Regions from separate parts of the Thalassobacillus hwangdonensis genome, predicted to be linked through region 1. Evidence: riboswitches for the same ligand, from Rfam matches in the RefSeq annotation. Region 1 holds a riboswitch; each other region holds the start of a gene.
The links. A riboswitch is a leader RNA that binds a small molecule or an ion and turns the genes downstream of it on or off. The one in region 1 is predicted to bind S-adenosylmethionine.
Positions count from the first base shown of each region.

Region 2: another riboswitch for S-adenosylmethionine. It lies ahead of msrA (peptide-methionine (S)-S-oxide reductase MsrA); the one in region 1 lies ahead of metK (methionine adenosyltransferase).
Region 3: another riboswitch for S-adenosylmethionine. It lies ahead of ACFQ2J_RS09715 (methionine ABC transporter ATP-binding protein); the one in region 1 lies ahead of metK (methionine adenosyltransferase).

Region 1 covers NZ_JBHTKL010000005.1:1,166,316-1,171,742, reverse strand. The annotation lists gene ACFQ2J_RS15330 (C39 family peptidase) at 1-492, shown strand, start outside; gene asnB (asparagine synthase (glutamine-hydrolyzing)) at 479-2,386, opposite strand; gene metK (methionine adenosyltransferase) at 2,895-4,091, opposite strand; SAM riboswitch class I at 4,350-4,461, opposite strand; gene ACFQ2J_RS15315 (thiol-disulfide oxidoreductase DCC family protein) at 4,516-4,902, opposite strand; gene pckA (phosphoenolpyruvate carboxykinase (ATP)) at 5,076-5,427, shown strand, end outside.
Region 2 covers NZ_JBHTKL010000006.1:202,078-207,504, reverse strand. The annotation lists gene ACFQ2J_RS16560 (DsbA family oxidoreductase) at 53-778, opposite strand; SAM riboswitch class I at 956-1,071, shown strand; gene msrA (peptide-methionine (S)-S-oxide reductase MsrA) at 1,193-1,666, shown strand; gene ACFQ2J_RS16550 (hypothetical protein) at 1,670-2,227, opposite strand; gene ACFQ2J_RS16545 (thioredoxin family protein) at 2,226-2,549, shown strand; gene ACFQ2J_RS16540 (HD domain-containing phosphohydrolase) at 2,678-3,589, shown strand; gene ACFQ2J_RS16535 (lipocalin family protein) at 3,746-4,840, shown strand; gene ACFQ2J_RS16530 (hypothetical protein) at 4,921-5,427, shown strand, end outside.
Region 3 covers NZ_JBHTKL010000005.1:104,569-109,995, reverse strand. The annotation lists gene ACFQ2J_RS09725 (MetQ/NlpA family ABC transporter substrate-binding protein) at 1-781, opposite strand, end outside; gene ACFQ2J_RS09720 (methionine ABC transporter permease) at 797-1,459, opposite strand; gene ACFQ2J_RS09715 (methionine ABC transporter ATP-binding protein) at 1,449-2,477, opposite strand; SAM riboswitch class I at 2,564-2,680, opposite strand; gene ACFQ2J_RS09710 (S1C family serine protease) at 3,072-4,292, opposite strand; gene ACFQ2J_RS09705 (MBL fold metallo-hydrolase) at 4,362-5,159, opposite strand; gene ACFQ2J_RS09700 (two-component system regulatory protein YycI) at 5,182-5,427, opposite strand, start outside.

The DNA of each region.
Region 1 (5,427 bases):
AAAATGAAGCTTGCGGCTGAAGTGACAAAAAACCCGGCTCCTTATCAAAAGTCAGAAGGAAAAATTACGTATGGTCATCCAAACGAAGGCTTTGTTGGTGATATGTACACTTTGGACAAGCCGGGCCTTGGTGTGTACCATAAACCGATTTTCCAACTTGCGAGCCAGTATGCAGGAGAAAGAGTAGTTGATTTCACCGGCCAGGATTTCAACTATATCCTCAACTACCTGAACGATGGGTTGCCTGTCTGGATCATCACCAACACGACCTATAGGAAATTGCCGGAGAAATATTTTCAAACATGGGAAACACCTCAGGGATCGATCCAGATCACCTATAAGGAACACTCGGTATTAGTTACCGGATATGACGAAAAGTTTATTTACTTCAATGATCCGATTTTAGGTAAAAATAAAAAAGCGCCCATCGATGACTTCAAAGAAGCCTGGGCGCAGATGGGAAAGCAAGCAATCACGATCAAGAATACGTGAGCTTGCTTTCTGTTTTATCTTCATTGATCAATTCTTCAATTGAGTAGCGACGCTCAACAAAAATCTGGTGCCATAGCATGAACATAAGCACAGTCCATATCTTCCTGCTGTAATCACCCTTACCTTGGCAATGCGCCTCCAGAAGGTTCAGCACGTAGTCTTTATGGATCAGATGACCTGTTTCACTTTCATGGATGAGCGTTTTCGCCCAACTGTTCAGTTCATTCTTCAGCCAGTGACGGATTGGTACTGGGAAGCCGAGTTTCTTACGATCAAGCACGTGATCAGGTACGATGCCTCTCGATGCCTGACGGAGGATGCTTTTCGTTGTTCCGTCAGCAATTTTCATATCGACAGGGATTTCACGCGCCACCTGGAATACCTCTTTATCAAGGAAAGGTACACGAAGTTCAAGAGCGTTTGCCATCGTCATTTTGTCTGCTTTCAACAGGATATCTCCACGCAGCCAAGTGTGGATGTCGACATACTGCATTTGATTGACGAGATCGTAATGCTCCGCACGTTTATACAATGGTTTCGTAACCTGCTGATAGGATAATTCACGATAATCCTTGATCAGCTTGCGTTTTTCAGCTTCTTCGAACATTTTCGCGTTTCCGATGTACCGTTCTTCAAGCGGTGTCGTACCACGTTCAAGAAAGCTCTTCCCTTTCACTCCTTCAGGCAGAACTTCTGCCACTTTCGCCAGCAGCTGCTTTGCTGGTTCAGGAATGGACTGGAACATCTTCAACGATTCCGGTTCACGATAAATGTTGTAACCGCCGAACAATTCGTCCGATCCTTCTCCTGATAAAACAACTGTAACGTGTTTACGCGCTTCACGCGCAACAAAATAAAGCGGCACACATGCTGGATCTGCCAATGGATCATCCATATGATACATGATTTTAGGCAGCTTCTGAACGTATTCTTCAGGCGTAATCATATAGGAATGGTTCTCGACATTCAACTTTGCGGCAGTTTCTTTAGCCACATCCACTTCTGAAAAGCCTTCCCGCTCAAAACCTACGGAGAATGTCTTGATATTCGGATTGAATTCCCTAGCCATCGCTACAATGATGGAGGAATCGATGCCACCGGAAAGAAATGAACCTACAGGTACATCACTACGCATATGCTTGCTTACCGAATCGTACATGACATCCTGGATTTTCGTAATCCAGTCATTCTTTTCCATCAGTTTCGGCTGGAACGTAGCATGCCAGTATCGTTCGAAACGAACCGCTTCTCCAGGCTTTTTGACGAAGTAATGCCCCGGCTCCACTTTGTTGATGTTTTTTGTCATTGTATAAGGTTCAGGTACGTATTGGAAGCTGAGGTAATGGTGCAGCGCATCCGTGTCTACCTCTTCGCTCTCTTCATCTGTCATTGTAAGACTCTTCTTTTCAGACGCAAAGTATGTACCTGCTTCTGCCTCAGAATAGAACAAAGGCTTGATTCCGAATTGGTCTCTCGCGCCATACAGTGTTTCTTCTTGTTTATCCCAGATCAGAATCGCAAACATTCCGCGCAATTCCTTGAATGCATGTTCGCGCTTCTTATGGAATAGTGCCGCGATGACTTCCGTATCAGATTCAGTCGCAAAGGTAGCTCCTGAATCGATCAGTTGCTCACGCAGCTCTACATAGTTGTATATTTCTCCATTGAAAATCATCCAGTAACGTTCATCATCATAGCTTAATGGCTGATGACCACTCTCGATATCAATGATACTTAAGCGGCGGAATCCGAAAGAAATGTAATCGTTATGGAAAAATCCCTCATCGTCAGGTCCGCGATGGGTAATCAAATCATTCTGTTGTTTGAATAAGCTTTTTTCCTCTTCACTTGGAAGACCTGGCTTGTTACGTATCAAACCGATAAAACCACACATAGTTAAAGGCCCCTCTTTCTTCAGTGAATCATTTTAACTTTAGCAGTATATCACAAAAACGCACATAAAAATATAGGAAGAACATCCGTAACTATCCAGTTTCAGCTTTCCCATAAAACGCATGTCCAAAACGAAAATCTCAAGAATAAATCCAGTTGGATTTGGTTATCAGAGTATGGAGGTTCAGATAATTACTCACTTTCCCCGGCACTTCCTCGTACTTTGTCCAGCAATAACCTCAGGTGTTAATACAGAGCCGGGATGGAAGGGGAACGATTCGCTTTCCTGCGGGGATGACGGCAAGCCTCCTCGAGCTGTCGCTCTGTGGGGTCTTGCCAGCCAATCCATTCCCGGGGGAGTCTCCTCGTTCCCCTTCCATCCCACCAATTGTTCACTGAAGTCCTTGTTCCCTAATGAGACCCTTCCTATATGTATTTATATTTGACCTCTATAAATAAAAAGAAAGACCCGATCAAATTCGAATGAATTGTCGGGTCATGCTTTTGGTTTAGCCTAGTAATTTTTTCAGGTGTTCTGCTTTATCGGTCTTTTCCCATGGGAATTCGATGTCTGTACGACCGAAGTGACCGTAAGCGGCTGTGTCACGGTAAATCGGACGACGAAGATCAAGCATTTTGATGATGCCTGCTGGGCGCAGGTCGAAAAGTTCGCGGATCTCAGCAACAAGCTTCTCTTCGCTTACTTTGCCGGTACCAAACGTGTTAACAGCAATGGAAACAGGCTGTGCTACTCCGATTGCGTAGGCAAGCTGCACTTCACAGCTGTCCGCAAGACCTGCTGCTACGATGTTTTTCGCTACATAACGAGCTGCATAAGCTGCGGAGCGATCGACCTTCGTCGCATCCTTCCCGCTGAATGCACCTCCACCATGACGAGCAATTCCGCCATACGTATCAACGATGATCTTTCGTCCTGTCAAACCTGCATCACCTTGTGGTCCACCAATGACAAAGCGGCCGGTAGGATTCAGGAAGTACTTCGTTTTGTCATCAATTAACGTTTCAGGAACGACTGCATCAATGACATGGGATTTCAAATCTTTTTTAATCTGGTCGAGTGTGATTTCTTCTGCATGCTGCGTAGAAATGACAATCGTATCCACACGCAATGGCTGATCATTTTCATCGTACTCGATCGTTACCTGTGTTTTTCCATCCGGACGTAAGTATTCCAAAGTTCCGTCTTTACGCACATCAGATAGACGCTTGGATAGCTTATGTGCAAGGGATACCGGCAACGGCATCAATTCATCAGTTTCATTGTTGGCGAATCCGAACATCAAACCCTGGTCCCCGGCGCCGATAGCTTCGATTTCATCATCGGTCATCGTACCTTCACGTGCTTCGAGTGCTTTATCCACTCCACCGGCGATATCCGGCGATTGTTCATCAATTGCAGTCAATACGGCACATGTATCTGCGTCGAAGCCGTATTTCGCACGAGTGTATCCGATATCGCGGATTGTCTGACGGACAATGCTCGGAATATCAACATACGTATTCGTGCTTATTTCTCCCGCTACAAGCACAAGACCAGTGGTAACCGTCGTTTCACAAGCTACCCGTGCATTCGGGTCATTTTTCAAGATTTCGTCTAAAATAGCATCAGAGATCTGGTCACAGATCTTATCCGGATGACCCTCCGTAACTGATTCTGATGTAAATAGTCGGCGATTTGCAGACATTTAACAAACTCCTCCTTTATGAGTTGACAAATATAATAGACGGAACTCTTCTCCAAGTAAGCTTCACGAAAAACTAACCTTCTCCTGCTGTTTTTGAGTATATGTCGCCAACGCAAACACGCTACAGGGCATTTGACATATACATAAGCAGTAGAGTTTTATAGGATATCAGGTGCACAAGGGCACACATTCAGTCATTTCCTTTAATAAAAAGAAAAATCCTTTCCTTCATTGAGGAAAGGGGTCCGTTTCCTTTCGCTCTTATCGTTCAAGGAGTTATCCTTGCTACAGGGTTAGCACCGTTTCACCTCACGTGATGGTTGCTGGGTTTCTTCGGGCCTGTTGTCCCTCCACCAACTCTGGATAAGAGAGTATCCGTTCGCTGTTTATCGTACCCAAATTGTCGTCTGATGTCAACGAAACCTCATCTGTCGTGAATATTGCATGCACCATTTTCGCATTTGTCTTTGAACATCCGATAACGGTTCTTCGCAATAAAGCGATAGAGCGGTTTACCGATCAAGCCTGCACCAGGGATGGAAGCGATCAGACCCAGCGGAAATGTTAGTGGGCATCTGGTCAGCATATAAGCTACCGCACCATAACCTGACAACTCTTTTCCAGAAGGTAAGATCACATGCAGTTCCCGCTTGATTGCAGCGCTTTTTTCTTCACTTATTGGAAATTGTCTTTCATAATGCTGAAGGGAGACCCAGTCGAATTTCCCGATCCAATCCAGCTTCTGAAAGATCCGCTTCGACTGCTGGCATAAATAACAATGACCATCATAAAGTACATGTGATTTCTGCATGTTTTCACCTCTGCTTTGTTTCATTATAATAGAAACGGGTAGTTGTAAAAAAAATATTTCAAAATCTGATATTAGTATGGATTATTGAGTTGAATGTGTTATACTAATAATCAGATTTTAACAGTACATGAATTCGCAAGTTTAAAATATGAATGCAAAGGCGGGTTATCGCAATGAGTACGATCAATCAATTGTCTCAATTATCCGAGCTATTACTACAGAAAAATATAAAAACGAACTTATCCGTTCCTCAATTAATTGAAAGCGTTTTAGAAAGAAATGAAGGCGTTCTCACAGCCACAGGTGCTGTGCGCGCAACTACCGGGACATACACTGGACGTTCTCCTCAGGATAAATTCATCGTCGAAGATGAAGTATCCAAAGATAAAGTAGACTGGGGAACCGTCAACCGATCCATAGATGAAGATGTCTTCTTAAAACTTTACCATAAAGTGGTCGACTACTTAAAAGAAAAAGAGGAAGTTTTCGTATTCAATGGTTTCGCAGGAGCGGATGCCAACTACC
Region 2 (5,427 bases), on a different contig from region 1:
TAAATCAGCATGTTGCTCATAATATAAAAGGAGACCTTTTTAAGGTCCCCTGTCATTGATCATTCGGAATGTCGCAACTGTCGTCCGTGCATACGCCGGTTGCTTCATTATCGGATGACACCGTTTCAAACACGGGCTGTTGCTGTTCTTCGTCCCATGCTTTGCTCAGTGCATTTTTGAAGACATCGACCGGTTGTGCGCCAGAAACCGCGTACTTCCGGTTGATGACAAAGAATGGAACACCTTGTACGCCGATGGTGCGGGCTTCAGCTTCGTCTTTACGGACAGAATCGGTATAACGTTCGCTAGCTAACACCTCTCTGACTTCTGCTTCGTCCAGACCTGCATCCAGAGCCAGCTCCGTAAGTGTGTCATGGTCTCCCATGTTCTTGGCTTCTGTGAAGTAGGCGTGGAAGAAGCGCTCGTGTACTTCTTTTTCAACACCTTTGTCTTTAGCAAGGTGAGTGAGACGGTGGGCATCGAGTGTGTTGGTTGGGATGACATCATCAAATCGGAAATCGAGTCCTACACCTTTTGCCTGCTCCACCATGTTGTCACACATCTGCTTCGCTTGTTCAATGCTTGTGCCATACTTGCTCGCTAATCGTTCATACATGACAGATTCGGTGTTCTTTTCTGCACCAGGATCCAGTTCGAAGCTTTTGAATTCGATTTCGACTTGATTCTTTCCTTCGAAATCAGCTAAAGCTGCTTCTAGACGACGCTTACCTATATAACAAAATGGACATACAATATCGGACCAGATTTCAATTTTCATATGGGACACCTCTTTTGATTTTTTACATAAACTTGCTGTCAGTTTAACACGGAAGAGGGGGTGGGGCTTAACGATACGCTTGATGTGCCTATTTATCTCAAATTCTAAGCTTTGGGCTTTACAGGACTGTTGAAGGCATGTATAATTCCAATTAAATATTAAAAATACAACATAAACTTCTTATCCAGAGAGGCGGAGGGACTGGCCCTTTGATGCCCGGCAACCATCGGATCGATCGCGATCTGAACGGTGCCAATTCCTGCAGGAACCTAGTGATTCCTGAGAGATGAGAGGATCGTAAGCATACATTTACGACCCCCTTTCTTATGGATAAGAAAGGGGGTTCTTTCGTATAGAAAGAGCGCCACGATCTCTCGGAAAGAAGTGGAGTTTGTAGCGAAAGGAAGATGTAAGATGGCAACAGCGATTTTTGCAGCAGGGTGCTTCTGGGGAGTGGAAGCATGGTTTGAACGAATTGATGGCGTAGTGGAAACGAAGGTTGGATACACAGGTGGGAAGGTGGACCGACCTTATTATGAACTCGTAAAAACAGGGAAGACCGGTCATGCTGAGTCAATCAAAATCGACTATGATGCTTCCGTGATTTCTTATCAACAGCTGGTGGATGCGTTCTTCGAGTGTCATGACCCGACCTCGAAGAATCGCCAGGGCGAAGATGTAGGATCACAATATCGATCCGTCATTTTCTATCTGGATGAGAGTCAGCGTTATATTGCAGAGGAAAAAATCAAGCAATGGAATGAAAAAGGTGTATTCAAAAAATCGATCGTTACAGAGGTGGCGCAGGCAGGAACCTTTTACGATGCGGAGGAATACCACCAAAAATACTTGCAGAAGAACGGATCTGCTGCTTGTGGAATCGTGTGATGGCTACCCATCACACGATTTTTTTGAATATAGATAAAGCCCATCTGATTTTTTCGATTCAGGCCAACCACGAAAGGCGAAGGTATTCGATAGAATCCAGCCTTCATAGGTTCGTAAATTCTCCTGCAGTTGAATCATTCCACCAGTATAGAGGTAACAATATAAGAAGTCATACGTATCTAATGATTCGGTGAGGAAGTTTTTCCTTAAAATGACCAGGTTGTCCTGTGGCTGTAGCAGCAGTCGTAACTTCATATAAAGGTATGGAACCGGAGACGTTTCATAGGCTGTGATCCTAGTGTCAGGGAAAGCTTTTGCAAAAGCGAATGCTACTGTTCCCCAGCCAGCCCCGAGTTCAGCGATGCTCGCTGGCTTCACCTCTTTTGTATAAGCCAACACCTTTTTGATGGTCCGGCGTGATGTCGGTGTGGGACCGATCCCATTTTTCCAGGTGTATAGTAAAAGAGAAACAAGTGTCAATGTCGTGAATAGCAGGACGAAAAGGGGTAAAATGATATCAAGGATTGCAATCACCTCTAAAGGAAAGGATGGATCCTCCATGCAGATGGTCCACACAATGGAAGAATTGGAACATACTATCCATCATCATACGATGGCGCTCGTCTACATATCAAGACCGAACTGTTCTGTATGTCATGCATTGCTGCCCCAGGTGGAATTGCTGCTTGAAAGCTATCCTGAAGTGAAAGCTGTGCATGCCGACGCGGATGAAATTCCGGAAGTCGCGGGTGCTTTTTCGATTTTTACCGTCCCGGTCATCATGGTCTTTCTTGAGGGTAAGGAAATGTTCAGGGAAGCACGGTTTGTGCCGATGGAATCATTGGAGCGACAATTAAGCAAAATTTATAATGCGATACTATAAGTGTCTTTTGGCAGGGGGTCATTCGACCTAATTCTTTTAGGTGGATACTCCCCTTTTCGTGTCGAATTGCAGACTTTTTTGACGATTGCTATATAATTGGTAGCAAAGTGAAGGAAAGGGGAATATTCGTGGGAGAACTGAACGTAATAAAAAACGATACACAGCTTGCATTAGCAAAGAACAATTCTACGAGTATCCGTCTGCTTGAAGAAGGTGACGGAACGGAAATCATGAAACAGACGATCAATAAGGACAAGATGTTCTACGTCTATCCAAATGATGACCCGAATACCCTTGAATTCTTTTATATCTTATCAGGTGAAATTGAGTGGGATGAGGACGGAAAGCGGGTAAAGCTTGGACCGAATGATTCCTATTCTACCAGAGGATTGAAAAAGCCCGTACTGTTTGAAACGATTACGGACGTCACCTATTTGTGGTTCACGACTGCACCGATTTTCCATCAGATCAGTAAGAGCATGGCGGACTTATGGGAGTTCATCCAGATGGTCGACAGCGAGCAGAAGTTTGCGTATGACCACAGTGAACGGGTGGCGAAATATAGTATTAAAATTGCGAAAAAGCTGGAGTTTGGTCCAAAGCGACTGCAGGACATGTTCCATGCAGCGTTTTTACACGATATCGGAAAGCTGAACGTCTCAGATCATATTTTGAATAAGCCAGGCAAGTTGACGGAGCGTCAGTTCAATCAGGTTAAACGGCATCCGGTAGATGGTGCGAATATGATGGTAGGCTCAGCATATGAATCGATTTCTGATATCATCCTGGAACATCATGAACGGCTGGACGGTTCCGGGTATCCACGTGGGATGGAGGGAGATCATATCTCGCTTGAGGCGAAAATCATCGCTGTGTGTGACAGTTATGATGCGATGACCGAAAATAGAGTATACCGGACACCAATTACACCTGGGGATGCAATAGATGAAATAAAGCGTCTGTCCGGAAAGCTATATGATCCACTAGTCGTCGATTTTTTTGAACAAATATTGAAGGAAGACAAAATACTTTCAGAGTGAGCAGGGGCGTGGGCCTCTGCTTCTTTTTATTGTCTGAAATGGGGGACTGAATCCGCGCTTTCTTTCCTGAACCATGATACCAGTCCATCATCGTAGAGGCGACACCTCTTTTATCCGATTGCATAGGTTACTAAAAACATAAGGTGTGTGAACCGGATGAATGAAGAAGTGACCAAGGTTAGTCTTCCTGAGGATGCGGGCCCGCATGCGGATGCAAATGTGGAGTGGTGGTATTTTTATACGTTTTTACATTCAGATCGACGAAATCGCTATGCACTGATGGGTTCTTTTTTCAGGGTGGGAGAACTCGAGCCTTCCTGGACGAAAGGGCATTACCTTATTTATACGCTGATTGATTTAGAAACTAACAAAGCGACGCACGGGTCATGGATGGATAAAGGGCTAAAACGGAACATGCTTGCTTTTTATTTACCGGTGTACATGATGCTCAACCCAAAGGAAACGGATATGTGGCGCCTGTATGGAACGATGTTGAAAGGTGATTTGCCTAAACCTCATTCGTTTATGAAGAAAAGTACAGTCTATTCTGATCCAGTAAAATTGGAATACGAAAAGCACAATCTGGTTTTTCTTGGAGAGGAACAGGACAACTTTGAGTTGGTGCTTCAAGACAAAGCGATGAACATTGAACTGCAGTTTGTGCCGACCAAGCCGATCACACTGGTCGGTGGTGATGGAAAGCCTGATGATTTATATTACTATTCGTTCACAAGGAACCGCGTACAAGGAAAAGTGAACATGGGGAAAGGGACGGAATTTGTCCGAGGGGAAGGATGGTTCGATCATCAATGGGGAAAGGATTACAGTCTCGCAAAAGGAAGGGGCTGGAATTGGTTCGGTATTCAATTGGATGATGGGCGTGAACTGTTGTTGAATGAATTCCGTAGCCAGGATGGAAAAACATCTGCTCCGATGGCAAATCTGATTCGCTTTGACGGAAAGACAGTGCTTTCCAACAATGTAGAATTTGAACCTCGGAAGTATTGGAAAAGCATTCGTACTGGAGCTAAGTATCCGGTCGAATGGTTGATCCGCCTTCCGGATTTCTCTATGAAGCTTTACGTTCAGGCGATTTTTCCGAAGCAGGAAATGGAGATTCTGGGTCCGATACGAGCCATATGGGAAGGTGCATGTACAGTTCAAGGAAGAGAAACGCTTAGGAATGGCACGAAGGTAGCTTTGTCGGGGAAAGGTTTTTCTGAATTGGTGGGATACGCAAAGGCTAGATGAGATAGGCGATTAACCAGTATTGGGTGCTATGCATAGGATATTGCAAACGTGAGAGTGACTCTCGAAAGGATGACACCAATATGGTTTTGACAGCCGCCCACTGGGCTTATGCATTTGTGACGATTGCAGTTATCGTGACGATGATTTTCCGCAGAGGGGTCGTACTTCCGACATTGGTCGGTACATTTCTCGTCGCCTGGATTTACAGTGGGAGTATTGTCGATGGCTTTACTTCCGTATTCAATGCGAACCTGACTGCCGCTAAAGAATTATTCAGCATCTTCCTTATCATTACCTTCATGGTTGCATTGTTGCATGCGTTGAAAGATATGGGAGCGGATCGGCAAATGATCGCTCCGATACAGAAACTGATGACAAACGGGCATATCGCGTATCTGATTCTGATGGTCATTACGTTCGTCATCTCATTATTTTTCTGGCCAACACCTGCCGTACCGTTGATTTGTGCTTTGCTGGTTCCGGCGGCTGTAAGAGCCGGGCTGCCGATCATGGGAGCGGCAATGGTCGTAGCTTTGGCTGGGCAGGGGATGGCGTTATCGTCTGACTATGTGATCCAGGTAGCGCCG
Region 3 (5,427 bases), 1.1 Mb from region 1:
AATTGTTATACTTCTCAATAATCGCCTGCTCGATTTCTTCCGACTGATAGATATCGACGATTGTCTGGTATGCTTCTTTATCCGTTTCATCCGCACGGGATGCGATGATATTGATATAAGGCTTCGCCGTGTCATCCTCGATGAAAATCGCATCTTCGACCGGTGTGAATCCTGCTTCTACCGCCACCCCATTGTTAATGATGGAAATCGCTACATCTGGTAGGACACGTGGTGTTTGTGCGGCAACAATCGGCTCCAGTTGCAGGTTTTTCGGGTTTTCTTCAACTTTTTCAATCGCTCCGTTACCATCGAAGTCATCCGGCAGTCCGATCAGACCAGCCTGCTCAAGCAAAAGCAATGCCCTTCCCATGTTCGTCGCTTCCTTTGGCAATGCTACTTTACTGCCTTCTGGAATATCCTTCACATCTTCATATTTTTCAGAGTAGATCCCCATCGGTGCGATGACTGTCGTACCAATCGGAGCAAGATCAAGGTCGTGCTCCTTAATGAATGCATCGAAATAAGAAACGGTCTGGAATGCATTTAAGTCAATGTCTCCATCAGCCAAAGCTTGGTTCGGCCGTACATAATCAGAGAACTCGACAAGTTCGATTTCAATTCCTTCATCTGCCGCCTTTTTCTTGACTTCCTCCCAAATCGGTACCCCTGAACCATTCAGTCCGAGTTTGATGACGTCATCTTTTCCTGATGCAGAACCATCACTGCATGCCCCTAATACAACACTGACAACTAACAAAATGAATGCGATTAATTTTTTCATCTGTAATTTCCTCCTCTATCTTCTTCTGATGCCTTTGGATAAATGATTTCCTGCGGATTGCAGTCCTTGCACCATTACGACCAGCAACAGCACCGTAATGATCATCACTTCAGTTTCAAATCGCTGATAGCCGTATGCGATTGCTAAGTCCCCAAGACCGCCTCCACCAACGAACCCTGCCATCGCCGATGCTCCGACGAGTCCGATCGTTGCGATCGTCAAGTTCAAAATGAGTGAACTTAACGCTTCTGGCACAAGCACCCTAAATACGATCTGCCATGGAGTCGCTCCCATCGCTTCCGCTGCCTCCACGACACCTGGCTTCACTTCAAGCAGGCTGCTTTCCACGAGCCTTGCAATGTATGGGCCTGCAAAGAATACGAGCGGAACGACTGCCGCTGATGTACCAATCGTTGTTCCGACAATCAACCGCGTAATCGGCAGAATTGCCACCAGCAGAATGATGAATGGAATCGAACGGAAAAAGTTGACGATAGCGTTCAGTACATTGAAAAGCGGACGGTTATGTAGCAGTCCGTTCGGCCTTGTCACGACGAGCGCAATCCCAAGTGGAAGTCCGATCAATGTTGCGAATAATAATGAGAAGCCTACCATTGCCAAAGTTTCATTGGTAGCTTCAAGGATTTTCGGCCAAAACTCTCTCAAATCAACCTGCATCTGCAACTACCTCCTTCACTGCCACCGAGGATTGGATAAAATGGATGGCCCTCAGAATTTCAGCATCTTCTCCTTGAAGTTCGACAATCAGATTGCCGAATGGGACCCCCTGCAGTTCCGTAATCTGTCCATAAAGCACATTCACATCGACATCGAAATTCTTGGCTGTTTTCGACAGAATCGGTTCCCCCGCTGTTTCCCTGAGAAAAGTTACCCGGTAAACGTGGCGTCCTCCTGCTCTACCTTCCACCTGCTTAAGGATCGAGGCTGGAATGTCATCCTGCATGACAGTGCGAACGAAGTTTTTCGTAGTCGGATGTTCAGGATTGGAAAAGACATCGAAAATTGTTCCCTGCTCGATTACTTTCCCATTTTCCATCACCGCAACCTTGTCACACACCTCTTTGATCACCTGCATTTCATGCGTAATCATCAAAATGGTTATGTTGTACTGATCCCTGACTCTTTTCAATAAATCCAGGATGGACTTCGTCGTCTGCGGATCCAGTGCAGAAGTTGCTTCATCGCAAAGCAGAATTTCAGGAGAAGTGGTCAATGCCCTTGCGATACCAACCCGCTGCTTTTGTCCTCCAGACAACTGGTCAGGATACTGTTTCGCTTTATCCTCCAATCCGACAAACTCAAGAATTTCCGTAACCCGCGCTTCAATCTCCTTTTTAGGAACCTTCGCAAGTGACAATGGGAACGCAACGTTCTGATAGACGGTCTTCGACTCCAATAAGTTGAAATGCTGAAAAATCATCCCGATCTTTCTCCGCACCTTCCTAAGTTCTGGTTTAGGTAAGGCAGCTAAATTACGCCCATCAACGAGCACTTTCCCATCACTTGGTGCCTCAATCAGATTGACGAGCCGGATCAAGGTGCTTTTACCAGCACCACTGAAACCTATGACACCGAAGATTTCCCCTTTTTCGATTCTCAGATCTACGTGATCGACAGCCCTCAATTCCTTGCCATCGTTCTCGTACACCTTACTGACATCCTCAAAGTGGATCATGCTGTACACTCCTTTCAAATAAACGAAAAGAACCCCTCTTCCTGAAAAACAAGAAGAGGGGTCCATAATGATCTATGTACCGTCTCTTCTCATCTTTCAAGTGCATACGCACTCGCTGGAATTGGCACAGTTTTTCATGGTACACCATGAAATCCGCTGCCGAGGTATCAAAGGGCCAGTCCCTCCACCTCTCTGGATAAGAAGATTGATTGCTATTCGTTTTTTAATGTTGATGCTAATACTAATACACCTGAATAAACGGTGTCAATAAAAATTTTCAAAATATTTTCGTGCATTTTCGCTATTCCCTGTCTTTACTGCCTTTGCTTGACGCTTTCATTTTTTATCCACAAAATTACGCACATTACCTGTTGATGACTCATTATTCACATGTTATTCCACACTGCAAACAGTTTATCCACAAAAATTATCCACATATCAACAGGTAGTTTCTCTATTTGGTATAGGAATTTATGTTCGCTACTATATCTATTTGGCTTATCCTCAACTTACTAACAACCTGTGGATATTATTTTACACAAAAAAACCTTTCCTGACATGTGGATCATCTCCACTTCAGGAAAGGTTACTTACTTAAAAATCATCTTGGGCGGCTAACGTGACGGTTACTTGCTGCTGTTCACCGTTCCGGTAGAATGTTACGGTCATTTCGTCGCCGACTTTCGTTTCTGCATATAAATGTTTTCTCAGTTCGATGATGTTCTGGATCGGTTCTCCATCCAATTCCGTGATGACATCGAGCTCTTTCAACCCTGCTTTAGCTGCTGGGGATAATGGTTCAATGGAGCGGATATAGACCCCACCTTGGACTTCTTCAGGTAGCTTGAGCGTTTCCTCCCATTCACGGCTAGGTACATCTGTCAGTGAATAAGCCTCCACACCGAGGAATGGACGAGTCACTTTCCCTTGTGTCTCCAGCTCATTAATGATCGGTTTCGCTTCGTCGATCGGGATGGCAAATCCAATTCCTTCAACCGCTGATCTAGCGATTTTCATCGAGTTGATTCCAATCAGCTGTCCTTTGATATTGATCAAGGCACCACCACTGTTCCCTGGGTTGATAGCCGCATCCGTCTGAATGACATCTGCCTGCCAGTCGGGCTGACCATCTCCGTTGAAATCCTGAGGAATTGCTCGCTGTTTACCACTGATGACCCCTTTTGTAACCGATCCAGAAAATTGCAGGCCTAGGGGGTTTCCAATCGCAATCGCGGGTTCCCCAACCTTAATTTTGTCGGATGAACCGAGATCGATTACCTTTTCCACTTTATCAGCCGGCATCTTCAATACGGCAAGGTCGGTGAACAAGTCTCCGCCAATCAATTCCGCTTTAACCCGTTCTTCGTTGGAAAGGACAACTTCAATTTCATCAGCCCCATCGATCACGTGGTTGTTGGTGACCACATATGCGGTATCCCCATCTTTTTTGTAAATGACACCGGATCCAGTACCAGCTTCTCCTTGCTCTTCCTGCTGCCAAAAGCTGGACTGAGACTGCATATTGACAACACCGACTACCGCTGGACTGACTTCCTCGACAACCTCGGTCACCTGTGTATTCACATCGACTTGTATGTTCTGTTCTGCACCTGTCAGTGCTTCATCCTCATCGACCAAGCCGCTTTCATCATCAGGTATCGTGATGTCATAAGGAAGCATGTTCGATTGAATCAAAGCAGGAAGTGCAAGCAGCACCAGCACGGCCCCTAAAATGATTCCCACGATGGTTGGCATCACCCAGCTTTTCTTTTTCTGATGGGATTCAGCCGGTGAATGGTCATCGTAATAGCCCATCTTCCACCACCAGTCCTTTCCGTAAGTAATTATCTAAATTACTTTTCCTTGTTTACAACAAGTGTAAACTCAATTCACTACATACAGGGGTGTCGGTGCATTCGGATCCGTATCATGGAGTTCAATCCTGCTTCCTGTCTCAAAGCCTCTTTCCTTCAACACGTTATCTACCGACATCCTAGCCAAATCTTTCATGTTATTATCTTGACTTAAATGTGCCAAATAAATACGCTTTGTTTTATCTGTAATAAGATCGGTAAGCGCAAGCGCGCAATCTTCATTGGAAACGTGACCGGAATCACCGAGAATTCGCCGCTTCACATTCCATGGATAACGTCCCATTCGAAGCATATCGACATCATGGTTCGATTCGAAAATATAGGCATCTGCACCTTCGACCGTCTTTTTAATCCGTTCTGATACATAGCCGAGATCAGTCACGAGCGCTACTTTCTTCCCTTCGTGATGAAACGTATAGAACATTGGATCCGCTGCGTCATGGGAAACGCCGAACGACTCAATGTCCAAATCCCCGAATGTTTTCGTCTCTTCCATACCAAAATGGAATTTCTGATCGACTGTCAGCTTACCCAATGCGGGTTCCATCGCTTTCCACGTTTTTTCATTTGCATAAATCGGCAAGTTGTATTTACGTGCAATGATTCCCAAACCTTTAATATGATCACTGTGCTCATGAGTGACAAGCACTTTCGTAATTTTGCTTGGATCGATATCAACGCCGGCAAAAAGTCCGTCCAGCTTTTTGCCACTCAGTCCGGCATCTACTAATATTCTTTCCTGTGCTGTTTCAATATAAAACGCATTACCTGTACTGCCTGAAGCAAGCACACTAAAACGTAAGGTCATCCTTCGACCCTCCACTTACTCATTATTGTTCTGTTCCGTCTTCCATAGGTACAACCGGTCCATTATTAGACTGGATCGTCTCCGTGAATTTTTCTTTGGTCTGCTTAATGAATTCACTTTCATTCATTTCAATGATTCCTTCATACGGCGTTGCATTCAAGAACAGTTCCTTCTCATTGTTGATCGTCACTTTATAAACCGGAGCGAAAATCTGCAAGCGGCTTAACCCGTCCAATTCCGGTTTGATCTTGGAATGGTAGCCGAGTGT